Regions from separate parts of the Singulisphaera rosea genome, predicted to be linked through region 3. Evidence: riboswitches for the same ligand, from Rfam matches in the RefSeq annotation. Region 3 holds a riboswitch; each other region holds the start of a gene.
The links. A riboswitch is a leader RNA that binds a small molecule or an ion and turns the genes downstream of it on or off. The one in region 3 is predicted to bind cobalamin.
Positions count from the first base shown of each region.

Region 1: linked by a shared signal. The riboswitch ahead of ACYOEI_RS30440 (DUF1559 domain-containing protein) and the one ahead of cobN (cobaltochelatase subunit CobN) in region 3 are both predicted to bind cobalamin.
Region 2: linked by a shared signal. The riboswitch ahead of ACYOEI_RS31980 (DUF1559 domain-containing protein) and the one ahead of cobN (cobaltochelatase subunit CobN) in region 3 are both predicted to bind cobalamin.

Region 1 is NZ_JBTYIP020000024.1:131,335-141,066, reverse strand. It holds gene ACYOEI_RS30465 (EAL domain-containing protein) at 1-973, opposite strand, end outside; gene ACYOEI_RS30460 (carboxypeptidase regulatory-like domain-containing protein) at 1,754-5,902, opposite strand; gene ACYOEI_RS30455 (BlaI/MecI/CopY family transcriptional regulator) at 5,899-6,342, opposite strand; gene ACYOEI_RS30450 (class I SAM-dependent methyltransferase) at 6,501-7,193, shown strand; gene ACYOEI_RS30445 (hypothetical protein) at 7,273-7,956, opposite strand; cobalamin riboswitch at 8,298-8,498, shown strand; gene ACYOEI_RS30440 (DUF1559 domain-containing protein) at 8,615-9,601, shown strand; gene ACYOEI_RS30435 (DUF1289 domain-containing protein) at 9,630-9,732, shown strand, end outside.
Region 2 is NZ_JBTYIP020000027.1:82,472-92,203, reverse strand. It holds gene ACYOEI_RS31990 (cellulose binding domain-containing protein) at 1-1,709, opposite strand, end outside; gene ACYOEI_RS31985 (hypothetical protein) at 1,998-2,282, opposite strand; cobalamin riboswitch at 2,317-2,516, shown strand; gene ACYOEI_RS31980 (DUF1559 domain-containing protein) at 2,638-3,672, shown strand; gene ACYOEI_RS31975 (hypothetical protein) at 3,717-3,896, shown strand; gene ACYOEI_RS31970 (hypothetical protein) at 3,937-4,851, shown strand; gene ACYOEI_RS31965 (sigma-70 family RNA polymerase sigma factor) at 4,983-7,214, shown strand; gene ACYOEI_RS31960 (HD domain-containing phosphohydrolase) at 7,387-8,388, opposite strand; gene ACYOEI_RS31955 (hypothetical protein) at 9,426-9,611, opposite strand.
Region 3 is NZ_JBTYIP020000019.1:176,285-186,016, forward strand. It holds gene ACYOEI_RS27160 (thiamine phosphate synthase) at 95-1,648, opposite strand; gene ACYOEI_RS27165 (glutathione peroxidase) at 2,005-2,592, shown strand; cobalamin riboswitch at 2,999-3,158, shown strand; gene cobN (cobaltochelatase subunit CobN) at 3,350-7,810, shown strand; gene ACYOEI_RS27175 (magnesium chelatase subunit D family protein) at 7,807-9,732, shown strand, end outside.

The DNA.
Region 1 (9,732 bases), on a different contig from region 3:
TCTCGATCCCTTCGGCGACCGTCTTGATCCCCAGCCCTCGGGCCATCTCCAGGAGCTTGGCTAGGATACCTGCCTTGTAGGAGTCTTGATCCACGTTGCGCACGAGTTGCATGTCGAGCTTGACGAGATCGGGCTTGAGCCGGATCAGCAAGTCCAACGAGCCAAAGCCCGAACCGAGGTCGTCGAGAGCGACCTGAAATCCGGCTTGCCGGTAGAAGTCGACGATCCTCACCATGCTCTCCACGTCCTCGATCCGATCGCTCTCCACGATCTCGAAAACGATCCGATCGGGTTGCAGTCTGGTTTCGGCGATCGCCGAAACGGTCGAGCGGAGGCAGTAGGTAGGGTCATAAATCGACGTCGGGTTAAAGTTGATGAAAAGGCGATTCGGGGTGGCGTCAAGCCCATGCGCGACCGCCGTGCGGATCGCCGTCAGGCGTGCCTGCCGGTCCAGTGAGAACAGGAAGTCCGCGTCCCGGGCGGCCTTGTAGAGAAGGCCCGGGTAAACCAGGGTGCCGTCAAGCTCCAGGCCTCGGAGGAGACATTCGTAGCCGAAGACCTTCTCCGGGTCGACGGCATGGACGATCGGCTGGAAGTGGCTGGTCAACCGGCCTTCCTCGATCATCGTCGCGAACCTTCCACCCTGGACCTGGGCGAAGAGCGTGGCCAAGGGCTGTACCGACGCCAGGTCCGCCAGGCTCGGCCCCCCCTCGGCATCGGTCACGAACGAACGAGTATCGCGCAACTCGGCTTGGCTCAAGATCTTGCCAAGGCCCTGGGCGAGGCCCAGGAGGACGCCGGCCGACAAGGGGATGGCCAACACGTTGTCATCCGGCTCGGCGTACGCGAGGTCGGATCGACGGAGGAAGCCACGCACGGTACCGAGCGTATGGGCGAGCGGGGGGGCGATGCAGAGGATCCCGGTCTGGGGGACCGGTGCTGGCAACTCGAAGCAACGAGCGCATCGGCTCATGGTGGCTCCACGACAGGATGAACGTCATTTCCCTTATTATAGAACCGGGATGCGTCGCCTTTGGCCAACATGGTCAGGGAATCCGTCGCCGTCGTCCCGACTGTCGAGGCTGGGGCCGGCCGTCGGGCCCGGAGAGGGCAAGGACGGAGTGTCCTAAGCACCCCTCACCGCAAAACATGGTTCGGAATTCAAAACCAAACAGTCCATTAAGTTAAGGCGATCAGCCCAGCCGACTCGTCGAAGTCCTGACGCTCCTTGAATTCCGGACCTTTGATTGCGGTGAGCCGTACCGAGAGCTGATCCCAGCAGGCTGAAAAACGCCTTGTTTTCAAGGCTCAAGCCCGCCTACTGGGATCGGCTCTAAGGACAGTCTCCCCCGGCATCGCAAGCGATCCAATGACCCCCACGTCGTGAAATCCCTCGTTCTCACGGTCCCTTACCAACCATTAGCCATAAGTTCAATCCTGCTTGCCTGAATGTTCGTGAGAGCACCATGCGATCATCGCTCGAACTCTGCCATGTCGACCTCGGAGAGCGACGCTCGAACCGAGGTTTGGTCAGACGGGTCAACGACCTGCTCGACGCGCCGGAGGCCGGCAGGCCTCGGGCGGTTGGGCCGCCACCGAGGCCACCTATCGGTTCTGGAACAACCGGCTCATCGACCCCGAAGACATCCGCGCGGCCCACCGCCCCGCCCGCAGGCGGATTGGCGACCGTGACGACCGCCCCGAGGGACGGCCGCCCGGCGAGGATCCGAACGTCGTCGCGCCCGGCCGCCATTCAGCGTTCCGGGTCCGCGATCAGTTCGAGCCCGGCCTTGGTCTCGCCCTCGGCAAGGGTCAGCCTGCCGCTGGTCCCGGGCGGGGCCTGGCTGGCGTCGAGATAGAACGGGGCGGCCTGGACGAACTGCTCGCCGGCGCGGATGAAGTGGAGCTCGAACGTGCCGTCGGCACCGGACTTGGTGGTCGGGTCGTAGTAGCGGTTCTCCCGCTTGTCCACGGCGCTGGCGCGGACCTCCCGGCCGGCGACGGGCTTGCCTTCGGCGTCGACCAGGCGGCCCCGGACGGTCGCCGGTTTCGACAGTCGGAGGGTCATCCCCTCGATCACCTGGCCGGGGGTCGTCCGGAACGGGTCGACGACGCCGTTGGCCCAGGTCCGCCATTGCTGGTACTTGCCGTCGTGGGCGACGAGGTTGTAGGCGATCTCGCCGCTGGCCGGCAGCCGCATGGTGAACGTGCCGTCCGGTTTGGTCTCGACGCTGAAGCGAGTGTCGCCGGTCAGCGAGTTGCCGGAGCCGGTCAGGGCGGGGGCGACGGTGGCGCCGGCGACCGGCTTGCCGTCGGGGTCGATGACCCGGCCTCGGATCGTGGCGGCCTTCTCGACCTGGATCGTCACGCGGGCCATGCCGGGCTTCATCGCGAAGTCGAGCCCGTCGAAGTTGCGCTGGAAGCCGAAGCGGTCCGCTTTCTGATAGCGGCTCCACTCATTGAGGCAGGCGTCGGACCACCACCGCGCGTAGCCTTCGGCCTCGATCGAGCCGAACTTGAAGTCGCCCGGCAACATCGAGGGGATGCGGAGGATCCCCTCGGAGTCGGAGGTCCCCGAGACGGTCGGGTTGCGCCAGTCTTTCAGGACGAGGCCCGCGACCGGTTTGCCGTCCTGGGCGTCGACCACGCGGGCCTCGAAATCAACTCCCGACCCGAGCGAGAGGTCGAGGGTCTGGGCCTCGTCGGTGGCGATCGCATGCTTCGGCGAGCGGATTACGCCAACGCCCGGGACACGAATCTGGAACTCGTACATCCCGGGTTCGACATAGAGCCGATACCGGCCGTCCTTGCCCGAGAGTCCCTCGGTCCAACATTCGCCCATGCGGGCCCCTGCCATCTGTCTCGGACCGGCGTCGGCGCGGATCGGGGCGTCTGCGACCGGTCCCCCGTCGGGCCCGAGGACCCGGCCTTCGAAGTAGGTCCGGCTCCCCATCACCACGACCCAGCCCGGCTGACCCGTGGGATGTGCCAGGAACTCGCGAGGCTCGAATCCGTCCTTGCTGAGCCGGACCTCGACCTTGCCTTGCTCGGGGACCTTGACGCGGAACTTGCCCTCCTTGTCGCTCTTCGTCTTGATGAACGGGACCCAGCTATAAGGATGGACCAAAACCCCTTCGAGGGGCTTCCCCTCGACGTCGGTGACGACCCCGGCGATCTCGTCGGGGGCAACCGTTTCGGGTCCTTTCGGCCCGCCGTCCCGAAGGGTCGGCAGCTTGATCGTCACCTCGCCTTTGCCCGTCGGGACGAGCGAGGCGTCGAACTCCTGCCCGCTTGCCAGTCGGACCTGGAACGTGACCCCCTGATTGAGCGGGATGGGCTGCCCGTCCGCCTGCATGTCGAGGCGGAAATGTCCCTGGGCGTCGGCGGTTGCCGAGGGCTGGTTCAGCGGCGAGCAATAGGTCTGGTTGCAGACGCCGACGAGCTTCGCCCCCTCGAGCGGCTTGCCCGTCGCGTCGACGATCCGACCGGTCAGGTTGACTCCGGGCGCCATCGCGAATACCGGGAGGGTGAAGGTCGGCTGGCCGTCCGGGATGAGCACGCTCCGGTTCGACTCGGTATTGCCCAGGCTCGTGTATCCCGGGACGCTGCCATTCAGCATGACATAGGCGTTCCCCGGCGGCATCCGGAAGCGATAGACGCCGGAGGGGTCGCTGAGGACCGTTACCGGCGTCGAGCCGCCGTTCATCGGGTTCCTCGCCCCGTAGACGGTGACGGAGGCGCCGGGGATCGGCTTGCCGTCGGTTGAGGTCACCGAGCCGGTGACCTTCACGCCCTCGACCAGCTTGATCCTCGCCGCGGCGGTCGAGCCCGGGGTCAGGCGGACGTCGGTCGCGGCGATGAACGTCCAGGGCCCGTCGGCGGGCACGTCATCGAGGAGGATGTTCGCCCGGCCCGCGCCGAGACCTCGGATCTCGAACCGCCCTTCGGCGTCGGTCGTCGCCTTCCCTCGGAGCGAGACGCTCGCCCCCTCGGCGATCCCTCGGAGCGTCACCGATCGTCCCGAGACCCCGACGCCGGACACGGCCGAGACGACCCGCCCCGACACCCGCGCCTCGTCGTTGAGCACGATGCGGACGGGATCCTCGGCCTTGTCGGCGGCGCGGGGCCCCTCTTTCCGCAACGCGGTTTGTGTCGTCGCCTTCCCCTCCGCCGAGGCCACCAGGGCGACCTGGGCCTGCTCGGGGAGTGCTTCCAAGCGGAAGCTCCCGCTCGCGTCCGACCGGGTAACGAAGGCCCGCTGGATCGGCTTCTCCTTCGTCAGTGCCTGGAGGGCGGGGGCGAAATAGAAGACCGGCGTCCGGCCGGAGGTCCGATACGCCCCCTCGACTCGTACCTCGGCCCCTTCGATCGGCCGGCCTGCGGCGTCGACGACCGTTCCCGAAAGCACCCGGGTGCGGGGGAGGGCCAGCGAGGTCGGGATCGCCCCCGTCGGGTCGAGCAGGTTTCGGCTCATGAAGGAATGCCCCTCCTTGAACGCGATGACCCAGATCCCCGGCTTCGGCTCGCGATCGAACCGGGCGGAGCCATCGACGCCGGTGCTTGAGGAGGTCACGTCGGTGGCCACACCCTCCTGTCCGGGATTCGTCGGGATGAGTCCGGCGACCACGGTCGCCCCTTCGACCGGTCGTCCCTCCGCGTCTTTGACGACCACCGAGAACGACTTGGGGGCAGTCCCCTGCCCTTGGCCGGCATCCTTCGGCTTTGCGGCCGGTTGCGGCGGGGCGTCGGGTTCCAGCGCCCGGCCCTGGGCCCCGCCGATCGCCGACGCCAGAGCGGCGACAGCCACGACCAGGGCGATTGAGCGGAGCTTCGACGGAGGGATGATCGCTCGAGACATGTCGTCCTCCAGAAGTCGTGTGATCCGGGTCAAGACCGTGTTCCGGTCGAAAAAGGACAGGGTTTGGCCGCCGACGCCAAGCCGCCGGAGATCGAGCCGGAGCGGACGGGCGGCGAAGTCGAGGAGCAACTTCGCGAGCTCGGCCGGCGCGACGCCTCGGCCGACGGCCATGTCGTCGCAGGCCAGCTCGGCCTCGCGGTCGAGCCGGGCCAGGAGCCAGGCGAGCCCCGGGTGGAACCAGAACGGGACCCGCGCCAGCTCGGCGGCGAGCTTCGCCAGGTCGTCCCACCTCTCCAAGTGGGCCAGCTCGTGGAGCAGGCAGGCCCGCCTCGTCGCCTCGGGCCAGGCGTCCCAGTCGTCTGGGACCAGGATCGTCGGCGCGAGGCCGCCAAGCAGGACCGGCGACCCGACCGCCTCGTGTGTCGCCATCACGACACCCCTGCGGACGCCGAGCTCCGACCGGTATCGGACCAGGGCCTCACCGGAGACGGGATTCGACGACGACCGCAGCCGGGCCAGGATCCTCCCACCCACGAGGAGACGGACCAGGGACACGAGCATCCCCGCCAACCAGGCTACCCCCAGGACGACCCTGGCCTGGCGCCAGGGTCCCAGGCCTTCGGCGACCTCGGGCTCGGGGATCGCGGACCTTTCAATGCGTGCCGGTACCTCCGAGGTACGCACCCCGGCACGGACAACGACCGGGGTCGGCGGCTGAGAGGCCGGGGTCTCGGCCGGCGCGCTCGTCCTCGGGACGAGCAGTCTTGTATCGAGCACAACCGGCCCCTTTGCGACGGTCGGCAAGGCGGCCGGCAAAGGCGTCGGTGCGGGCCGTCGCCAGGGGATCGACCACCGTGGTGCCAGGGGCAGCACCAGCCCCGCCGCCAGTGCCGACGCGCAGAGCAGGTGTCGGGTCGCCGCCCGGCGCGGGGGCCGGATCCGGAACCACGCCGCGAGGGCGAGGATCACCACCCCCCAGCGAACGGACCAATCGGCCAGGAACCAGAAGAACGGGTCGATCGTGCCATCGACGAACCGGATCATGATTTCCGCCCTCCTCGCTTCGAGGGGCCTTTCGCCTCGGAGGTCCCCGCCTCCGGGGTTTGCTCAAACGTGTCGGCGAGTTTCGCTTCGATCGACTTGAGCATCTCGGGGTCGATTTGCTGGGAGTCGACCAGCCCCAGCACCAGACGCTCGGCCGACCCCTGGAAGAACCGGCCGAGGAAGTCCGACAACAACGTCGAGGTGGCCTCGCGCTCCGTGAGCGTGGGCCGGTAGCGGTGCGCCTGGGCCTCCTTCTCGTGGGCGACCAGGCCCCCCTTCTCCATCCCCTGCAAGAGCCCGAGCACCGTCGTATAAGGCTGCCGGTCCCCGCGAGGCAGGTGCCCCATCAGCTCCCGGACCGTCAACGGCCCGGACGCCCAGAGCACCTTCAGGACCGCAAATTGCCGGTCCGTGATCGCGATCGTCTTCCGACCCGCCATCCTGGTCCTCCATTTGTCCGACGTGTCGATCGATACGCATCATTGCGTAGCCTGCGACACAAGTCAATGGCTGGCGAGAAATCGCGCCGAGGCTTCGATCGGACTTTTGCGAAGGCCTCGTCTTCACCCGCCCGAGACCTGAGCAGTAAAGTGGCGGTATGGACGAGAGCACAACGACGCAGCAGACGCTCGGCACCACGGGCGGCGACTTCCGGCTCCAGGAGTACCGCACGAGGCAAGGAGGCCGCGAGTGGACGATCCTCCACACGGGTGCAGTCCTGACCCGCGAGGACGAGTCGCGGGTCATCGAGCCGCAGGAGAACCGCCTGCCCTACGGCGTCTCCCTCTGGCCGTCTTCGATCGCGCTGGTGCACGAGATCGTCGGACTCGCGGGAGAGTTCGTGGGGAAGCGCGTCCTGGAGCTCGGCTCCGGCACGGGCCTCCCCGGCATCGTCGCGGCGTCGTTCGGCGGTAAGGTGGTTCAGACCGACCGCGACGAGCTGGCGCTCCACCTCTGCCGCCGCAACGGCGAACGGAACGGCGTCGCGGCGGTCGAGCTTCGCCTCGCCGACTGGACCGCCTGGGACGACGCCGGACGCTACGACTGGATCCTCGGCTCGGACATCCTCTACGGCGAGTCGCTCCACCCGCAGCTCCGCCGGATCTTCGAGACCAACCTGGCGGCAGGCGGACGGGTTCTCCTCTCCGACCCCTTCCGCACCATGAGCCTCCGCCTCCTGGAGGCCCTCGAAGCCGACGGCTGGCTCGTCCGCTTCAACAAGTGGGAAGTCGGCCTCGAAACGTCGTCGCGCCCGTTCGGCGTCTTCACGCTCACCCCGCCGAGCGAATGATTGGGCTCCTCAACAAACGAAGACGCCCCGAGGTTCCCCCCGGGGCGACCATCATCAAGATTCGCCGTCTCGATCGGCCTTATCGCCGACCCCCGTTGTGCCCGCCATGCCCGCCGGCGTGTCCGCCGTACCCGCCGCCCGAGTAGCTCACGGGCTGGCCGTAGCCGCCCGACTGCCCCCAGACCGGCCCACGATTCGGGGGAAGCGACCCGCCGTTGTTGGGGTAGCTGTTCCCGCCGGGCCGGGGGTAGTTGCCGCCCGACTGTCCCCAGACGGGGCCGTGGCCGGATTGGGGATACCCACTCGCATTGCCGGACCCGGGATAGCCGGGGCGCCCCCCGCCAGGATAGCCGCTCGAGCCGGGATAGCCGCCGGGACGACCCCCGCCAGGGTAGCTGCTCGAGCCGGGGTAACCGCCACCAGGGTAGCCGCTCGAGCCGGGGTAACCGCCACCAGGATAGCCATTGCCACCGCTCGGGTAGCCGCCCGAGCCGGGGTAGCCGGGACGACCGCCGCCGGGGTAGCAATTCCCACCGCTGGGATACCCGCAGTTGGTCGGCGGATAGCTCGGCGGGCAGTAGCCGCCGTCGCTGGGAGGAGGCGGGTAGTCGCAGGGGGCCGACTCCGGACGGCACTGCGGATACCCCCACTGCGACGCGTTCGAGGACGAGCCACCGTAGGTGCGTTCCCCTGCATCCGCCGCGGAGGTCATCGCCGCCACCGCCGTGCCCGCCACCACCAGCTTCAGCAAAACGGTCTTCATCGTCGGGTCCCCCATCGTTTCGTTCGTCGTGTTCCTCGCGGGGCCGTCTCACGACCCCCTTCGACAGGGTTATCAGGGACTCCACACCGACCGGACATGATCCCAAAAAAATCTTCCAGATCGACATTTTGAAGGGCGTGGATTCCGGGGCAATTGGCCGTCGACGCGGAGGGCCCAGGGCAAAGATCCCGGCGAGAATGGACTCGAGCGACAAGGCGGAGAGGGGGACCGTCGGCTTGGCCCTTCATGCGGGCCTGCCTCATTTATTGCTTTGTGACGCATTCATATCGACTAACGAATTCATGGCGGCGGTCCTTGACAGCGAAACCGGGGTGTCGCTGTAATACAGACGCTCGACGGGTGCCGCCGGCCTTTTGCCAAGGGCCGGGGGAGAATAGGGAAGACGGTGCAAATCCGTCGCGGGGCCGCCGCTGTGATCGGCCAGGATTCCGGATCCTCTGCCACTGCCGCGAGGCGGGAAGGCTATCCGGACGCCGCCACGAGCCGAGAGCCAGAAGACCTGCCCGTCGAGATCGGTTCCGACGCTTCGGACCCGGAGCTTCCGGGCGGCCCGCACGCAGGACGTCTGCGATGGGCCGCGAGCCGGGACACCGAAGCCGGATTTCACGCCCGACCCGGCGGAAAGGCTGCGTCTCTCGTGCGCCCTCGTCCCCTGGCCACGCCCCATCGTGGCTTCACGCTCATCGAATTGCTGGTGGTGATCGCCATCATCGCCGTGCTGATCGCCCTGCTCCTGCCCGCCGTGCAGGCCGCTCGCGAGGCCGCCCGGCGCGCCCAGTGCTCGAACAACCTCAAGCAGATCGGCATCGCCTTCCAGTCGTACCAGGGCACCTACAACGTCTTCCCCGCCGGCGGCTACGGCCTGAGCATGGCCAGCGTCACGGTCGCCAACCTCCCCGCGGCCCGGGCCAGGCGCATGGCCAGTTGGGGGACGGCCATCCTCCCATTTGCCGAACAATCACCGCTCTACAACAGCATTAATCAGAGCCTGTGGTACATCGAGCCCCAAAACACCACGGCCGGGGCCACCTCGCTGTCCCTCTTCCTCTGCCCCACCAGTCAATACTCGTCGCTCACGAGGCCCAACGGCGATGCCCCGTCATCGCCGTTGCAGTTCGGGCGCAACGACTACTCGGGCAACTACGGCGAGCGCGCCCTGCGATGCTTCCCCGGCACAAATTGCCAGAACAACTACGCCAACCAGGGGGATACCTCGGGGACGCCTCGCGGGGTCTTGCTGACCTCGTCCCTCCCCAATAGCTCGGTCCTCAGCATGACCGACGGCACGACCTACACCATCCTCGTCGGCGAGGCCCACGAGGCCTCGTTCGGCTACTGGATCGGCCACAAGAACTTCCTCGACCAGAGCGCCCCCATCAGCGCCCGGAACGGCACCGTGCCGGGGACGATCTGGGCGTCGTGCCAGGTGACCAGCACCTCGCCGTTACTCGGCAAGATCGGGTGCGAGTTCGGCCAGGAGTTCGCCAGCTACCACGTCGGCGGGGCCTATTTCGCCTTCGGCGACGGATCGGCCCGGTTCCTGAAAGACAACCTCGATCCGAAGGTCCTGGCCGCGGTCCTCTCCCAACGCGGCGGCGAGATCATCAGCGCCGACCAACTCTGATCCCCGCCCTCGCGAAGGTGCGCCGACGATGCCCGAATTCGTGGCCAGCCCCTGCGTGGGGATCTGCCGGATGGACAGCACCTCCGGCCTGTGCATCGGCTGTGCGCGGACGATCGCCGAGATCATCACTT
Region 2 (9,732 bases), on a different contig from region 3:
TCGATCGACGCGCGGTCGTTGACGGCCGCCCCCTCGATGTCGAAATCGACTCGGGTCAGGCCATATGCGGTGATCACGGATTGGTAGGCGTTCTGCAAGGCCTTCACGTCGGTGATCGCCACCGCCAGCTCGTTGTTGGACGCGCCTCCGAACGAGACGGCGACGTCGCCCCCGAGCCCCCGAAGGCTGTTGACCTGCGACCGCAAGGCCTGGTCGAAGGGGGTGCCGCTGATCTCGTAGTCGGTGTAGCCGCCCCAGCTCGGCTTGTTGTTCGCGTCGGCGACGACGAAGCCGAGGTTGAAGTACTTGACCCCCTGGTTCTGGGCCGTCGCGACGAGGTTGTAGGTCGGATACAGGCCCATATCGACATAAGGTGCGTAGACGTGGGCCGGCCAGGATTGGGTCGAGACGCCGAGGGTGACGGTGGCGGTCGCGGTCCCGCCCCGGCCGTCGCTGATGGTGTAGGCGAAGGAGTCGGTCCCCGTGAAGCCCGAGGCCGGGGTATACGTGACCGTCCCGTCGCGGTTCAGGGCCACGGCGCCGTGCTTGCCTTGCGCGGCCGAGGTAACGGTCAGCGGGTCGCCGTTGGGATCCGAGTCGTTGGCCAAGACGGCGATCGTCACGGCCTTGCCGGGGGCCGTCCAGGCGGTGTCGTTGGCGGCCACGGGGGCCTGGTTGCCCGGCCCCGCACCGTTGACGACGAAGTTGGTGGGCCCGACCGTCACATTCCCGGGGCTCCCGCCGAACCCGAAGCTGACCGACGCCCCGGCGGCCACGGCGCCGTTGTAACTGGCGTTCTGGACCACGTAGTGATCGCCGACATGGCTGACGACCGCCCCGTCCCAGATCGATGAGATCTGGCCGGCGAAGTCGAACCCGAGCGTCCAGTTCGTCCAGGCCTTCGTGCCGCTGTTCTTGATCGTGACAAGTCCGTTGAAGCCGCTCCCCCAGTCGCTGGTCACGAGGAAGCTCGCGTCGCCGCTGGTCGAGGGTGGGGCGGTGTCCTGGATCGTGCCGGTCCCCTTTGCGGTCCCGAGGGTCGCGCCGGCGGGGCTCGAGAGGACGACGGCGAACGTCTCGTTCGCCTCGACGACCTTATCCGCGAGGACCGACACGGAGACGGTCTTGCTCGTCTCGCCGGGGGCGAAGGTGAGCGTGCCGCTGGTCGCCTGGTAGTCGGAGCCGGCCTTGGCGGTGCCGTCGGCCGTCGCGTAATGGACCGTCACCGAACTCGTCGAGGGGGCCGACAGGCTGACCTTGAACGCGAAAGGCGTGCTGCCGCTGCTCGGCTCGGCGGCCGTGACGTTGCCGATGGAGAGTGTCGGAAGCGTGGTCGTCCCGCCCCCGCCCCCTCCGCCGCCCATCGATGCGCCGTTCAGGAGGTAGTTGGTGGGGGCGGCGGTGGTGTGCCCGGGACTCCCGTTGAAACCGAAGGAGACGCTACCGTTCGCGGGGATCGTGTTGTTCCAGTCCGCCCCTTGGATCACGTAGTGGTTGCCCACGTGGCTGACGATCGAGGCGTTCCAGATCGAGTCGATCGACGCCGAGTAGTCGAACTGCAACACCCAGTTATTGACGCTCGTCGCCTGCGAATTCGCCAGGTTGATCGACGCCTGGAAGCCCGTGCCCCAATCCTGCGCCACGCTGAAGCTCGCGGTCGTCCCCGCCGGGACCCGACGAACCTCGAGCGCCTCGCTCGCGGGCCTCATTCGACGGCGGTCCTGCCGAGGCTCGACCCTGCCGGAAAAGTCGGAGATGTTCATCGTCGGGACTCTCGAGGTGAAAGTGACGGGTGGTAGTCGGGGGCGATTCCCCATCTTCGCCGGAGAGGCGAACCGGCACAGGCCGGCTCACCCCTCCTCATCCGGACGCGTCATAATGAACTAAAATTTACATGTAAAAACTAAAATGATTTGAAATCAAAGAAATGAAGACGTCTTTCTCTCTGCCGGCGCGTCGAAAGGCCGTTGCGGCCGTTCCCACGCCCAAGCGATCAATCATTGGTAGTCATAGGCCAAAAATCGACGGTTGGCGATGATGTGTATTATTTGCGACGCCGCCCGGTGATTGGATGCATCATTGTGTGGATTTTGTGCTTGGTTTGGCTCGTTCGGCGGTAAATTTGAGGTGATCTGCCGCACGACAGGCTGAGAGACGTCATTGGCCTTGACGATTCCCGCGATCACTCCGAACGGTCCACCACGACTCCAAGGCGCATTTCCAATCGTCCGTCGCGTCGGCGTGACGAATCCGTGGACCAGGGTTAAGCGCGTCTCACTCATCAAACCCCTTGACCCGGCGGAGAGGGGTGGGGTCTAATGCCCGTCCTCGACAGGTGCCTCCGACCCGGATGCGGGGTGGGGGATAATAGGGAAGACGGTGAGAATCCGTCGCGGGGCCGCCGCTGTGATCGGCTAGGCTTCCGGACATTTGTGCCACTGCCGCAAGGTGGGAAGGCCGTCCGGATGCCGTTCGATGCCGAGAGCCAGAAGACCTGCCCGTCGAGTTGCTGTTTGGATGCTTCGGCCACGAGCATCCGGGCGGGCCGTTCGCAGACCGTCTGCCAATGGGCCATGCGCCGGAGGGGCCGAAGCGGAAGCTCCCTCCACGCCCGACCCGGCAGGAAGGTCTGCGCTCATGTCTGCACGTCTCCGCTCAAGCCGCCGTCCTGGTTTTACCCTGATCGAACTGCTGGTGGTGATCGCGATCATCGCCGTGCTGATCGCGCTGTTGCTCCCGGCCGTCCAGGCCGCGCGTGAGGCCGCCCGACGGGCGCAATGCACGAACAACCTGAAGCAGATGGGCCTGGCGATCTCGAACTACGAGTCGGCCACGGGCACGCTCCCACCCGGCTCGTTCTGGGCCGCCTCGGGCACCGGGCCGGGGAAGACGGCCGATGGGTTCAGCCTGTTCGTGATGATCCTGCCGTTCCTCGAGCAGCAGCCCGCCTACAACCTCGTCAATTTCAATCTCTCGTATAAGAATCCGGCGAATTTGACGATCGCGGGGGTCGGGATCTCCGCCTTCGCCTGCCCGAGCGACCCCTCCGCGTCCCGGAAGCAGCCCCTCTCCGCGACCATCTACCAGGCGCCGCCGGCCGGGACGACCTGGATGCAGGCCTTCACCAGCTACGCCGGCTGCACGGGGACCTGGGACGTCCGGCCGAAGCTGACGGCCGCCAACTTCGCGCAGCAGGTCGGCAACATGAACGGCACCATTTATATGTACGGCGCGACGCGGATCGGCGACATCACCGACGGGACCAGCAGCACGATCTCGATCGGCGAACGCGGCCACTCGCTGCTCACGCCCGCCGACCAGGTCGTCAACCAGTTCTGGAACTCCGGCTACTGGTACGACTCCATGTTCGAGACCTATTACCCCATCAACGCTCATAAGAAGCCGGTGGGCATCCTCGGCGCGCGCTACGTCGCGAACGCCTCCAGTCTGCACCCGGGCGGGGCGAACTTCGCGTTCGTGGACGGCTCGGTGCGGTTCCTCAAGGACACGATCGACTCCTGGTCGATCAACCCGGCGACGATCTCGGCGGCCGGGGTGTCGTACGACGCGACGGCCAACGTCTACTCGGCGGCGAGCGGGTCGCGATTCGGGGTGTATCAGGCCCTCTCGACGAGGGCGGGCGGCGAGGTCATTAGCGCGGACGCGTATTGAGCCTGATCATCCCTCCCCAACGCCCCTCGGAGCTGTCCCCTGCCATGGCGTCTTCACCCCTACGCCGAGCGCTCGCCTTCGTCTTCCTCGTCGTCCCGTTCGCGGCCGCCGGCTGCGGACAGGACGACTCAGGGACCATCGACCTGAAGAAAAGGGCCGATCCCGCCGTCTCGTCCCCCGAAAAGCCCCGGGAATTCCGCAAGGGCGACCTCGAGGAACGCTGACGTCCCACTCGCGACCACCAACGATCACAGGACGGCCGAGATGACGACCGAATCCTCGCCGGCGAGGGCTCCGCGCCCTCGCTCCCGCGTCCGGTACAACGCGGCGATGAAAATCCTTCGGCGTGCGCACATGTACGCAGGATTGTCCCTGACGCCGTTCGTGCTCCTCTACGGGGCGACGGCGTTCCTGTTCAACCACCCCGACTGGTTCTCCGACCGGTCGGTCCAACTCATCACCGAGGGGGATGCGGCCGGCACCCCGCTCGGGTCGTTCCCCTCGGCCGAGGCTATGGCGTCTCGAGTGGTCGAGGCGCTCAATGCCAAGGGCTCGTCCCGGGTCCGGCTGTCCTCGGCCCAGACGCCGGCGTATTCGCGCGACCTGGCCCTCACCGCCCGGACGGCCCGCGACGAACAGGTCGTGTTCGTCGAGTTGGAGGGTCGGGTCGGCACGGTCCGCTCGGCCCCGATCTCGAAGGATGAGGAGCCCGGCTGGTCGCGGGACGTGGTCGACCTCGGGCAGGCGCCCGCGGCGACGGCCAGGGATGCGGTCGCCTCGATCCTAGCGAAGTGGGGCCGGTCATCTCAGGATGTGAAGGTCCGCACGGCCCCCGAGCTGATTTTTGCGGCCGAGGACGATCACGGCGCCTGGCGCGTGGCGTACCACCTCCAGACCCAGGCCCTGGCCGTCCGGCCTTTGGGGTCGGACCTCTCGACGCGAAGGTTCCTGACCGGCCTGCACCTGGCCTGCCGGTATCCCTCGCGGCTCGACGTCCGTTGGGTCTGGGCGTTGATTGTCGATGCGATGGCGGTCGGCATGGTTTTCTGGGGTGTTTCGGGGATGCTGATGTGGTGGCAGATGAAGTCGTTGCGTCGGCTCGGGGCGCTCGTCGTGGTGATCAGCCTGATCGCCACGGTCATGGTCGCGGTCGGGATGCACGACGTCCTCGCCCGGTAGGCCGATCGTCGCACGCCCCTCGGTTCGCGGAAGCCCTTCTCACGGAGCGATTTCCGTGAATGATGGAATAGTGGTCCCCGATTCGCGCATAAGAGGGAGCGACACGGGCGATCCACGCGAGGGCCGAGGTCATGACGATGGTGCGTCGGGGTAGGGTCGAGGATGACCTGTCGATCCTCTTCGGGGTCGGGGCGGTGGGGGGCGAGTCTGACGCGGAGCTCCTCGACCGATTCGTCTCGGGCCGACGCAGGCGGCGGAGTCGGGAGGCGTCCACCTCCGACTCCTCTGCCGAGCTGGCCTTCTCGGGGCTGGTGACTCGGTACGGGCCGATGGTCCGGGGGGTCTGCCGTCGGATCGTGGGCGACCTGCACACGGCCGACGACGCCTTCCAGGCGACGTTCCTGATCCTGGCGCTCAAGGCGGGATCGGTGCGGTTCGACGGCTCGCTCGGCCCCTGGCTGCACGGGGTCGGGGTGAAGGTCGCGAGGCGCGCGAGGGCCGTCGCGGCGGCCGATCGAGGGCGGGCGCGGGGGCTTGGGGAGGTCGATCCGGCCGACCCAACTCCGGCGGTCGACCGGCTCGAGGGGGCCGAGCTCGGGGCGGCGATTGACGAGGAGATCGCGCGGCTGCCGGCCCGGCAACGCGCGGTGGTGGTGCTCTGCGACCTCGAAGGCCTGACCCAGGAGCAGGCGGCGCGTCGGCTCCGATGCCCCCTGGGGACGGTCCAGAGCCGCCTGCATCGCGGTCGGTCGCGGCTCCGCGACCGGCTCACTCGCCTCGGCCTGGTCCCTTCGATCGGCTTGCCCCTCACGGTTCTCACTCCGAAAGACGTCTCGGCTGAGGTTGTGGGACGCACGGTCCGGGTCGCGCTTCATTTCCTGGGGAGCCGGTCGACGGCGGCGAAGGCGAGTGCCTTCGCATCCTCGGCCGCGTTGACGGAAGGGGTGCTGAGGACCATGATCCTGGCCAAACTCAAACTCGCGGGGGTCGCGTTGCTGGCCCTCGCCGGCGCGGTTGCGGTGGGTGCCCAACTGGTTCAGAACGATCCGGCCGATCCGCCCGAGGCCGCGGACGTGGCCACGGAGCCGCCTCATCCTGCCGAAGACGAGGCCGATTGGAAGCGGCGGAGCGTCAACCTCAAGCGTATCGGCCTCGCGCTGCACAATTACCACGACGCGAACGGTCATTTCCCCCCGTCGGCGATCGTCGATAAGAACGGCCGTCCCCTCCTGAGCTGGCGCGTCGCCATCCTCCCGTTCCTCGAGCTCGAGGGCGAGGGTGTGAAGGGGTCGGAAGGCCTCTACAAGCAATTCCGGCTCGACGAGCCCTGGGATAGCCCGCACAACAAGGCCCTACTGCCGAAGATGCCCGCGCCTTACCGATGGCCTTCGATGAAGGTGGGGTCCGACGTCAGGGAGATCGCGGCGGTCCGACGCGCCTTCGGCCAGGACGTCGACGCGATGCGACGCACGGAGGACGAGCGGAGCCGCGCCATCGAAAGGTACCATCGCCAAACGGGTAAGATGGCGTCGGCGGAATATGAAAAGAAGAAGAGGGAACTCCGCGAGTTGACCGATGCGAATGCCACGTTCTACCGGGCCCTCGTCGGCAAAGGAGCTGCGTTCGAGGACGAGCGGGGGGTCCGCTTCCAGGAGCTGACCGACGGCGTCGCGAAGACCATGATGGTCGCGGAAGCCGAGACCCCGGTCCCCTGGACCAAGCCCGAGGAACTGTCGTGTTCCCCCGACTCGGCGCCCCCCCGACTTGGCGCCCCGCTGCATGACGGCTTCGCCGTCCTGTTCGCCGACGGCCGCGTCCAGTACGTCGACAAGCGGATTGATGTCGACTCGCTCCGGGCGATGATCACGCGAAACGGAGGGGAAACCGTCGACGCCCATGAACATCTCCACAATCAACCCCCGTCCGACTCCCGTCGGACAGTCCACGCCTTCGAGGCCAGGACTTTGGAAGAGGCGCTCGGGCTCCTGAGGGGGCGGCTCTCGAAGGAGGGGCAGGCCGAATATGCCCCGTTGCTCACGGAGGAGAGGGTCCGCAAGGCCGTCCTCGTCGCAACCCAGCGGTTGGGGGATCGGCTGCGGAAGCAGGGTGAAGCCGACCCTGCGACGTGGGTCCTCTTCCAGCAGTCGGTCGAACCCGTCTTTCTGGCGGTCGGTGGTCGCGGGACCTGGTCGCGAGGCTGCTCGTTCCGGACGTCGTCACCGCTTCCACAGTCGGGAGGCAATGACCCAGGGGGGTGCGTCGTCCGCTTGACGTTCGAGGTGCCGGGGTCGGACGTCGCAGCGTTCGAGCTCCCCATCCTCGACGTCTCTTACGGCGCCGATCGTCTCCCGCCACCCAGGTGAGCGGATGTCGTCGGGGGACCTCATCCTGGCACGCGACCCCCTCCAGTGGCCTGGGCCTCTTCCCGTCCCCGCATCGGTGACGCGGGGGAGACCATTGTTGTTGTCTCCCTTGGGGAGGGATGGGGACGGCGAGGCCAGGGCGGCCGGTTGGATAGAGACCCGATGGCAAAGGTCAGTTAGATTCGACCGCGGTCGCCAGGTCGGAGTCGGTGCCCTCCTCCTCGCCGATCAGGTCGAGGAAGGTGGGGACGATGGAGGGGTCGAGGTGGGTGCCGGCCAGCGATTGGATGTATTCTCGGACCCGAGACTCGCTCCAGCTCGCCCGGTAGGGGCGGTTCGACCGGAGGGCGTCCCAGATGTCGACCACGGCGAAGATCCTCGCCGACAGCGGGGTTTCTTCCCCGTGGAGGCCTTGCGGGTAGCCGTTGCCGTCCCAGCGCTCGTGGTGGCAGTAGGGGATTTCCAGGGCAGGGCTGAGGAACGGGATCGTCCCAAGCCAGTCGTTGGCGAGCCGGGGATGCCTCTGCATCGACGCACGCTCGCCGGCCGTGAGCGGCCCCGGCTTGAGGAGGATGGCGTCGGGGATCCCCATCTTCCCGATGTCGTGGAGGAGGGCCCCACGCCGGACGTGCACCAGGTCGTCCTCGCCGACACCCAACTCGCGGGCGATCTTCACGGTCATCTCGGCGACGCGACGGCTGTGCCCCTCGGTCTCTCGATCACGCAGGTCGAGGATCTTGCCCCACGCCTCGATCGAGGCGTCGTAGGCCCCGGCCAACTCCATCCGCACGTCCTCGAGGTCCTGGCGGGTGGCTCGGGACGAACCCACGAAGTGGCTGACCAGCATCCCTTCCAACAGGAAGAGGGCCAGGTTGAATCCTTCGCCCGCGGTTTGGACGCAGGAGTGTCCGTCCCAAAGGAGCCCCGTCGTGAGACAAGCGATGACGGAGAGGGGCGTTGCCATGAGCCCCGAGTCCGACCCGCCGTACCAGGCCGCGACCATGACGCCGACGAGATACAAGAGCCAAGGGTTCTCCGGCCCCGGGAGGGAGTCGGTCGCGAGCTTGAGGGCCGTGGTCATGACGACGCAAATCGTCGCCACGAAGGCAGAACGAAAGAGCCTGGGGGTGTCGAGCCGACGGCCCTGGGGGCCGGAGTACGACTGGATATCCATGTCTGATCCCGCCTGAGACGTTGACTTTGGAGGGGGCACTTGAGTCGCCGCGTCCTCCGCCGCTATCGACTTCAACGGCCTCGAGGCCCGGCCGAGGGCATCTCCTGATGTGACTCCACCTCGCTCGCGAACCCCATCCCCTACCTCCGTATTCCCAAAACGGAACGTCGGCATTCCTCGGACATAGGGATAAGCCCCTCCGTCCAAGGGAGGAAGACAAGGCCCGTCACCTCGCCCCGCAAAGACCCTCTCATCGATGATCTGCGGAGGGCGGGTTGGCCGACGTTCTCCCAGTTAAAGAAAGCTTGGCGGGCAAAACTAATGCCGGTGGCTATTTGTTTCGAGTGGTTTGTGGAGGTCGAATTCTCTGGCGAGACGCTGCAGTTGAAATTTTTATCCTATTTTACCCAGTATGCGCAATCGGACAAGGGCAGATTTTCCCGGGTTCGTCGGGTCGTGTCGTTTGTCTGGAAGGACGCGACCCTGTGTCACGTGGCGACTGCGGGGTTCTGGCCGCCTGAATTCGGACGTTCGCCCGGGTCATACGGAGTTCCCCTAGGTTTGTGACAATAAAATCGATGGTCTATTTTCGAGAGGAGGACTTTTGTCGTTCCCCAGTGGGAAGTCGGGCCCTGATTCTTCGATGTCCATCCTCACTTCTCCCTCATCTCAATGGTGTTCGAAGCGCGTTCAGGGCCCGGCCACTCATGGAGAAAGCCTTTCAAGGCGTTTCTCGGAGTGGCAAACGCCCCGGAGGCCGTCGTGGTTCTGCTTAAAAAGGTGTCGGAGTGTTGCCAGGCAGCCCTTGGTCTTCGAGGTTCGGTGTATCGAAACCGCCGCGACCAGAATCGTCGCGGAATGATTGGCCCGGGAGGCTGCAGCCTTTGACTCGCCCAGGCTACGCATGTCCCTCAGACATCGAATTCATCCCGTGTGGCATCGGAGCGAGATGATGTGTCGATCCGGGGAGAATCCGCGGCATCCCCCGTTGCAGGGGACGCTCGAGAGGGTTTTCCTGGGTGCCGCGACAGAAGGGCTTAGTCCGCCTTATGATATCCGAGCTTTCCCAGGACCTCGAGGACTTCGGTCCACGTCGGGAAGAGGCGCCCGCTCGTCCGTTTATACTCGTCCATCGCGGCCTCGAGTTCTCGAAGGGCGGCGGCCCTGTCTCCATCGGCTTCGACGGCAAGGCCCGGTTTGGGAGGGGTCGATGGCTTGCTCAATGGTTGTGCTCCCAAGAAAGCATTATTATTTGACAAAGTTCGCGTTCGTAAGATATGCAACGCGCATGCCGACACACAATAACTCCTGGGATGCCGTCCCGTTCGCCCGCCCCTTGCGTGA
Region 3 (9,732 bases):
CAAACAGGGCGACCTCACCTTCCCGTGAGTCGCCCTGTCGTTTTGTTCTCCAGACGCCCAATCCCGACGTCCGGTCATTTCGGCTCGATCCGATTCAGCCGTCGAGATCGAGGGCGTCGAGCTGGGCGCGGAGCTTGGCGGCGGCGGCCTTGGGGCGTTCGGCGCGGACGATGGCGGAGCTGACGGCGACTCGGGTGGCGCCGGCTTCGAGGACGCGTTCGAGGTTGTCTTCGCTGATGCCGCCGATGGCGAACCAGGGGAGGGTGGTGGTCTCGGCGGCGAGCTGGACGAAGGCGAGGCCGGCGAGGTCGGAGAAGTCTTTGGTGGTGCTGGCGAAGACGGGGCCGACGCCGAGGTAGCTCGCTCCGTCGAGGATCGCGCGGTCGAGCTGCTCGCGGTCGTGCGTGGAGATCCCGATCAGGGGGACGGACCCGACGATTCGTCGGGTATCGCGGAGGGTCAGGTCGTCTTGACCGAGATGGACCCCGTCGGCGCCGGCGAGGCGGGCGAGGTCGGGTCGGTCGTTGACGATGAACCGGGCGTGGGCCTGGGCGGTGAGGATCCGGACTTCCCGGGCCCTGCGGAGCCACTCGCGATCGGGGATCGCTTTCTCGCGGAGCTGGATGACCTCGACGCCTCCGGCCAACGCCTCGCCGACGATCCAGGTCAGGTCGCCGAGGGTGGGGAGGCCGCCGACGAGGAGTTGGAGTCTCGCCGGGCCCAGGACCCGCGCGGAGGCCACGGCGGTGAGGGTGAGCTTCTCGAGCGTGTAGACGTCGTAGCGGAGGACTTCGAACCGTCCGGCGAGCCAGACGTCGACGAGCTTGCCGTACTCCTCCAGGGTCCTGAGGGCCTCGGCGGTCCGCTTGAAATTCGCGGTCAGGACGGCGCGAGGGTTCTCGCGGGCCTGCTCGGAGGTCGTCATGATGTGCGTGCCGACGTCGCCTCGGGTGTCGCGCGAGGCGATGAGCAACTCGGCGTCGAAGCCTCGGACGGCCTCGGCGAGCCGGTGGCGGACCTCCTTGAGCCGCTTCGTCAGCGCGGGGTCGCCGAGGACGAAGCGGACGTAGTCCTCGACGACGCGAAGCCCTTCCCGGGCTCGATTCGCCGAGGCGTCGAGGATCCGGCCGAGGTCGACGGCCTGGGTCGGTTCGACGAGCTCGAGCGGGGGGATCTCGTCGGCCATCGGGATCGGCCCGGCTTCGGACGCGGCGCCAGGCGTCAGGCTTTCGAGGAGCGACTCGAGCTCGATCCCGACGCCGGCCAGGAGGTCGGCGGCCGGTCCCGGGGTGGCGACCATCCCCGCGAGCAGGTGCTCGGTGCCCACCTGTCGGCCCCGTTCGAGCGACTTCGCCCGGAGGGTCGCGTCGTTGATCACGGCCCGGAACGAGGGGGAAAAGGGAAGGGCTGAAGCACCTTCCGGCGTCTCGAGTCCATCCTCGTCCGGCCCGCCTAGTCCGAGGGCCTGGTAGAGCCGTTCCGACTCCAGCCCCGACTGGGTGAGCAACTCGGCGGCGCGGCTCTCGGCCTCGTCGATCAGGGCCGCGAGCAGGTCGATCGGCTCCGCGGCCGAGGCGCCGCGCAGGAAGGCACGGACTTGGGCTCGTCCCAGGGCCCTCGAGGCGCCCTCTGTCAGAGAGTCTTGCATGGCTTGATCACTCGGGTCCGACGGAGGTACGCGGGGTGATGACCTTCACGACCCCTCGGCGGCCGCTTGGACCTCACGACGTCCTCGAGAGGCCCGTTCGGCCCCCTTCGCTGGCCCGGCTTCGCCGGGGAGTCGAGGCGAGAACCTCGCGTGGGGGACGCCGCCTGGAGGGCCACTGTTCAAGATATCGAAATCTCTGGACGCGAGAGCCCCCGCCTTGATTTCCGAAATAGGCCTTGCCATGATAATGCGGTAGTCGCTCCTCCTACAATGTCGGGTTAGTCGCACAAGCCAGGGCGGCCCTTCCTCCGGGCCGTTGCGTTCGTCCCTCCCTCCTCCTTGCACAGGAATCCACAGTGCTCGACCGTATCCTCCCCCTTCTCCTGGCGACCCTCTCCCTGCTATTGGTCGCGCGGGTCACCCCCGCGGATGAACCCGCCAAGAAGCCCACGTCCGTGCACGCGTTCCAGGCCAAGGACATCGACGGGAAGACTGTGGACCTCGCGAAGTTCAAGGGCGAGGTCCTCCTGATCGTCAACACCGCGAGCCAGTGTGGGAATACGCATCAGTATGCCGCGCTCGAGACGGTCTATGGGAAATACAAGGCCGATGGCTTCGAGGTGCTGGCCTTCCCCGCCAACGAGTTCGGGAACCAGGAGCCCGGCACCGACGCCGAGATCAAGTCGTTCTGCAGCTCGAAGTACAGCGTGACGTTCCCGCTCTTCGCGAAGATCGTCGTCAAAGGGGAGGCGATCCACCCCCTTTATGGCTTCCTGACGAGTCCGGAGACCAACCCCAAGTTCTCCGGACCCATCAGCTGGAACTTCGCCAAGTTCCTGGTCAACCGCAAGGGGGAGGTTGTCGCCAGGTTCGACCCTGAGGAAGGTCCCGACTCGGAGAAGGTTGTCAAGGGGATCGAGAAGGCCCTGGCTGACCCGAAGTGAGCTGGCCGCGACGGAGGAGTGAGGAGACGGGAGGTCGAGGGCGCGGTGCCTTGCGGGATGAATTGGTCGAGCACGAGTGAGAAACCCCGGCCGGTTGGTCGGGGTTTTCGCTTTGCATCCCACCTTGGGGATGATCTCGTCGTCGACTCTGTCCGGGGACGCTTGGCCGTGGCGTGGGTCGGATTTTCGCGGTCGTGGTTCAACCCTCTCGCTTACTTCGTTGTGCTCGGCTGGAAAAACGGATTAAAGTCGGATTCAATTTATAATAATTTGGTTTGGTACTTCTTGGATGTCTTGCCTTCGGCGGAGTCGTCCTTCCTGCCGATGGATAGGCTGTGCCGGGCAGGTATGGGTTGTCGGAGGGCTCGAGTCTCGGCTAAGATCGCTCGCGGTACGAATGTAGGCTGAGGCTTGCATCCGTGCAAAGCTGGGGGCATCCCCCCCTCAATGAAAGCGGCGAAGCCGGTGTGATTCCGGCGCTGTCCCGCAACTGTAACCTGGGCGCGAGGCTGCCACAGCCTCGTCGACCGGGAAGCCAGGTCGACCGCTTGAGCTTATCCCCATATACCTCGAGGAAGGTGAGGGAAATCCATGTCCGAAGTCTCAGGCTCACGCACTCCCCCGTCGCTCGATCCCACGACCCGGCTCCGGAATTGGGCGGAACCGCCCGAAGCTCGCTCCTAGCCGCGAGACGCCGGATCCCCCGCCCCGAAGTGCGCGACCCTCTCGCGCCGTGGCCTCATAAGTCGATCGAGCCATGCTTGGCGTCCAGGCGACGGTGTTGGCCCATGCCAACTCGAGCCCGATGACCGAGCGAAACGCGAGCCGGAGCCTAATCCCCGTGTCATTGCGAGCGAATCGCCGTCGTGTCTTGAGGAACGATGGGAAGACGATCCACGTCTTGCCCCGGCGCGGGCATTTGTTGGTCTGCCAGCGGGGATGCTGCTGCGGGCGCGAAGACCGTGGCAATCCGATCGTTCCCCTCGATTTCTACAAGCAAGAGTACAAGCGTCGAGGGATCCGGGACAACGTCCAGCTCACCATGAGCGGTTGCCTGGGGCCTTGCCCGCTGTTGAACGTGGCGCTGGTGCTCTTCGACGGCCGCCGAGTCTGGTTCCAGTCGATCAACCACGAGTCGCGGATCCTGGCGATCTACGACTACATCGACCGGATGCTGGCGGCCGATCGCTACCTCCCGCCGACGGCCGAGCTTGCCGAACTGGCGTTCGACTTCTACGCCTGGCCCGAGGAGGCCGTGCTCTCCGGCGAATCGTCTCACGATCGAGGCGAATTCATCGATCCGGGCTCGAAGCTCGTCGACGAGATCTTGCTGCTTTCCCACGCCGACACCGACCTCCTGGCGCTGCGGAGGGCGATGGCCGACCAGCCTGTGGGACTGCCCATGGTCCGGACGGCCAGTCTGAACCGGGTGAAGAGCGACGAGCACCTGGCATCGCTCGTGGACGACGGCGGCCGGGTCGCTCGCGTGGTCGTCGCACGCGTCCACGGCGGCCCGGACGACCTGCCGGGGTGGCGTCGGCTGGCGCAGTATGCTCGTCAAACCGACCTGAGGCTGCTGCTCATCAGCGCCGTCGGACCGACCGACCCGGAATTCCTCGCGGGCTCGACCGTCCCGACCGCCGTGATCGAGCGAGCGGCCGCCTATCTCCTGGCGGGCGGGACGGCCAACATGGAGAACCTCGTGCGGTTCCTGGCCGACGAACTCTTGCGGGCGGAGCTTGGCTTCTCGCCGCCCGGGAGTCCGCCGCGTCACGGGGTTTATCACCCGGATCTCCCGCTCGAGACGACGTTGGCCGAATGGGGAGCCTTGCGTGATCCGTCGCGGTCCACGGTCGGTCTGCTCTTCTATCGCGCCCACTGGCTGAGCACGAACCTCGAGTTCATCGATGCCCTGGTGCGTGCGATCGAAGCGGCGGGGGCCAACGCCCTGCCGGTCTTCACCGACTCCTTGAAGGAGCCGTCGAGGGCGTCGGAACGTCCTTCGGCGGCCTGGCCCTCGGCGTTCGACCTGTTCTACGACGGGGACAATCGGCTGATCGACGTGCTCGTGACAACCATGTCATTCGCGATGGCGGAGACCCGGAACTGGACCCACGGCGGATCGGTGGATGCGCTGGAGTCTCTCGACGTCCCGATCCTCCAGGCGATTGCCAGCGGTTCGGCGAAGCCGCAGTGGGAGGCGAGCCCGAGAGGGCTCGGGCCGCTCGACACGGCGATGAACGTCGCGGTGCCGGAACTCGACGGGCGGATCATCACCGTGCCCGTCTCCTTCAAGGAGTCTTCAGGGCCGGGTGCTCTGGAGGCGCCTCGATACGTGCCCGAGCCCGACCGGGCCGCACGGGTCGCCGGCCTCGCCGCGAGATTCGCGACGCTGGGCAGGCTCCCGAACGAACAGAAGCGAGTCGCGGTCATCCTGACGAATGCTCCGGGCAAGGCCGCTCGGATCGGGAATGCCGTGGGGCTCGATGCACCCGCCTCGCTGATTCGGCTGTTCGCGGCGATGCGCGAGGCGGGCTACCGGATCGAGGGTGTACCGCCCGACGGCGATGCACTGATCCATGAGTTGATCGACCGGTGCTCCTATGATGAGACGTTCCTGACGACCGAGCAGCTCGCCAATGCCGCGGGGCGCGTTCCTGTGGAACAGTATGCCGCGTGGTTTGAGGAACTGCCCGAGAGTTTGAGACGCGGGATGATCGAGCAGTGGGGGCCGCCGCCAGGCGCGGCCTACGTGCAGGACGGGGCGATCTCGCTGGCGGGACTGGAGCTGGGAAATGTGTTCCTGGCCCTCCAGCCGCCTCGAGGTTACGGCATGGATCCCGCGGCCATCTACCACCAGCCCGACCTGCCGCCTCCCCACAATTACTATGCCCTCTACCGCTGGCTCCGAGACGACTGGGGCGCCGACGCGATCGTCCACTTCGGCAAGCATGGGACCCTGGAGTGGCTGCCCGGCAAGGGCGTCGGCCTCTCGAGCGGTTGTGCCCCCGACGCCTTCCTGGCCGATCTGCCGCTGTTCTACCCGTTCATCTTGAACGATCCCGGCGAGGGCGCCCAGGCGAAGCGGCGCGGGCATGCGGTGGTCGTCGACCATCTGGTCCCCCCGCTGACGAACGCCGGCGTCTACGGGGAACTGGAACAGCTCGCACAGCTCGTCGATGAGTACTACCAGGTCGAACTGCTCGACCCGTCGAAGCTGCCGGTCCTGCAACGCCAGATCTGGGACCTCATCAAGCGGGCGCGACTCGACCGCGACCTCGCGCGGCTGATGACCCAGGACCACGGCGATCACACGCACGATTGGGACGAGGGCCTGACCGCCGACGGCACTCCCGTCTCGCTCGCGAGCATGCAGGGACGCGAGGTTGCCCACCTCTTGGAGGACCTGGACGCCTACCTCTGCGAGCTTGCCGGGGCGCAGATCCGAGATGGCCTCCACATCTTCGGCCAGGCCCCAAGGGACGAGACGCTCGTCGAGTTGCTTCGCGCCCTGACCCGGCTGCCGAACCTGGAGGCTCCGAGCCTTCGTGCCTCGGCCTGTGCCCTGTTCGGGCTCGATCCGGATGAACTCCAGGACGGGCTCGGAAAGCGACTCGACGGCGAACGGGACGAGGCGGTCCTCAGGCTCGCGGATCGCACCGGCAAGCCGATCGTGACTCGGGGGGATGCGCTCGAGGCGGTCGACTCGCTGGTCGGCCAGTTCTTAAAGGCCTTGCACCGCGACGGGTTCGACGGGGAACGGGTCGGCGAGGCGATCGGGTCGGCGTTCGGCGACGAATTTCGAACCGACGAAGTGCTGGCCCGGATCGGGGCTTTCATCTGCCGGGACCTGGTTCCGAAGCTCGCGAAGACGGAGGAGGAGACGACGAATCTGCTCGCGGCGCTCGGAGGTCGCTACGTGCCCCCCGGTCCCAGCGGAGCTCCGACCCGAGGCATGGCCCACGTGCTGCCGACGGGCCGGAATTTCTATACAGTCGACCCGCGAAGCCTCCCCTCGCCGTCGTCCTGGGAGGTCGGACAGGCCCTGGCCCGCGAGGTCGTCGAGCGTCATCGAGTGGCAACCGGCGAGATGCCCGAGCGGGTCGGCATCAGCGTCTGGGGCACGAGTGCAATCCGGACGCAGGGGGACGACGTTTCCCAGGTCCTCGCGCTCCTGGGTGTGCGGCCGACCTGGCACCGGGAGAATCGTCGAGTCCTTGGGTTCGAGGTGATCCCCCTCGAAGAACTGGGAAGGCCCCGGGTCGACGTTGTCATTCGGATCAGCGGATTCTTTCGTGACGCGTTCCCACACCTGATTAGCCTGTTGGACGAGGCCGTCGAATGCGTGGCCACGCTCGACGAGGAACCCGAGCGGAACTTCGTCCGCAAGCACTACCTGACCGACCTGGCCGCCGGCCTCGATGAGGGTGGCTGCGAGTCCGATGCCGAGCGGAAGGCTCGCTATCGCGTTTTCGGGGCCAAGCCGGGCAGCTATGGGGCTGGGATCCTGCCGTTGATCGACGAGAAGAACTGGACCGAGCCGGGCGACTTCGCCGAGGCCTACGTCAATTGGGGCGGCTACGCCTATACCTCCGAAGGCCAAGGAGCCGACGCCCGCGAAACCTTCCGCCATCTGCTCTCGGGCGTCCAGGTTGCCTTGCACAACCAGGACAACCGCGAGCACGACATCTTCGACAGCGACGACTACTTCCAGTTCCACGGGGGGATGATCGCCACGATCCGCGCCCTCTCGGGTCGCGTGCCGCGCCAGGAATTCGGCGATACGCAGGATCCGCGTCGGCCCAAGGTTCGCGACCTCAAGGAGGAGACACTCCGCGTCTTCCGCACCCGAGTCGTGAACCCGAAGTGGCTCGACGCGATCCGTCGGCATGGCTACAAGGGGGGACTCGAGCTGAACGCGACGGTCGACTACTTATTCGGGTACGACGCCACGACGGGGGTCGTCGAGGACTGGATGTACGACCAGGTCGCCGGAGCCTATGCCTTGGATCCGACGATGCGTGCCTTCCTGGAACGGAGCAACCCCTGGGCTTTGCAAGCGATCGGCGAGCGGCTCGTCGAGGCCGCCGAGCGTGGCCTCTGGGCCGAGCCCGACGCCGAGACCCTCGATTCTCTCAAAAAGATGATCCTGGAAACGGAAACGGCCCTTGAGATGCGAGCCGAGCCGCCCGCGTCGCGCCCGAGCGGACGAAAATGAACGGACACGACATCGGCTATCCTTTTGGCGCACTCGTCGGGCAGGAGGCGCTCAAGACGGCTCTGCTCATCGCTGCGGTCGACCCGAGTCTCGGCGGCGTCTTGATCCGAGGTGAAAAGGGGACCGCCAAGAGCACGGCGGCACGAGGTCTGGCCCGGCTGCTGCCGACGCTCCGGGCCGTGGAGGGTTGTCCGTTTCGTTGCGACGTCGATTCGCCCTGGCCCGAGTGCCCTTCGTGCTCGGAAGCCTCGGCAGACCGACGGGCGGTCGAGGCGTCACCGCCCCACGTCGAGTTGCCCATCGGCGCCACCGAGGACCGGATTCTCGGGGCGTTCGACCTGGACCGCATGCTCAAGGAGGGGCGATCGGCCTTCAAGCCCGGCCTACTTGCGCGTGCCCATCGTGGGATCCTCTATGTCGACGAGGTCAATCTCCTCCCCGACCATCTGGTCGACGTGCTCCTCGACGCGGCGGCCTCGGGCCTCAACACGGTCGAGCGCGACGGGATCTCCGCCCGACACCCGGCCCGCTTCATCCTGATCGGTAGCATGAACCCCGAAGAGGGAGAACTGCGGCCACAGTTGCTCGACCGGTTCGGCCTGATGGTCGAGGTCGCCGCACCGACCGACTTCAACCTCCGTGCCGAGGTCGTCAGGCGCCGGCTCGAATTCGAGTCGGATCCCACCGGATTCGCCTCACGCTGGGAGGCCGAGGATCGGGCGCTCGGTGCAACGATCGCGGAAGCCAGACTCCGGCTCCGGGAGGTGGTCGTCGCCCCCGGCCTGCTCACGGCCATCGCCCGGGTTTGTTGCGAAGCCCAGGTTGACGGACTCCGCGCGGATATCGCCCTCTACAAGGCGTCCCGGGCTCTCGCTTCGCTCGATGGCAGGGGTCGCGTGCGGAGGGACGACCTCCGTGCCGCGGCCGAGTTCGTCCTGCCTCATCGGCGTCGTCGCCAACCGTTCCAGCAACCCGGCCTCGACCGCGACGCGATCGAGCGGGCGCTGGGACCGGACGAACCGGAGTCGGACACCCAGCCGCAGAACGGGGACCGTGTGGCTTCGCCTCCTCGGTCGGAGGACGAGTCCGGAGATGAGGACGGCTCGCCCGACCGTGATCGGCCTCGCCCGTCTTCGGATCCGGACGAATCCCACTCTCCGAGTGATGCCGACAACGACGGCGAGGAACAGGTGATTGCCCCAGGCGCTCTGCCGGCGATGCCTCGCCTCGAACTCGATCCCCGGCCTCCGGCTCGGGATCGGCCGTCGATTCCGGGGACGCGGACGGGGGGAGGAACGGTGGGCCGAGGACCTTTCCTGCGGGCCGTCGCGGACGAGTCGCCGGGTGAGCTCGCCTTGGATGCTACCCTTCGGGCCGCGGTCCGTCGCCGACCCGGCACGGGGGGCGTGCCTGCGATCGAGAAGAGCGACCTGCACGGGAAGGTGCGTGCGGCCCAGAGGAGTGCCCTGATCGTCTTCCTCGTCGACACCTCCGGATCGATGGGGGCGAGGCGTCGAATGGAGGCGGCGAAGGGAGCGATCCTCAGCCTACTTGGCGACGCCTACCGTCGCCGAGACCGGGTCGCCATCGTTGCGTTCCGAGGCCCTCGTGCCGAGGTCGTCCTGCCGCCGACCCGAAGCGTCGACCGGGCCGAGTTGGTCCTGCGTCAACTCCCGACCGGCGGCCGCACTCCCTTGGCGCACGCACTGACCTTGGCCGCCGAGTTGATCGCCAGGGAATGCCCTGACGAGTCGGCCATGGTTGTTGTGCTGACCGATGGAAGGGCCAACGTCCCCGTCCCTGGGGGCGAGGGGACTCCCTGGAGCCAGGCTTTGGCGGCCGGAGGACAGCTCGTCACGCTCGGGGCTTCGGCCGTGATTTTCGACACCGAAGAGGGATATGGGCGTGTCGGCCAGGGACCC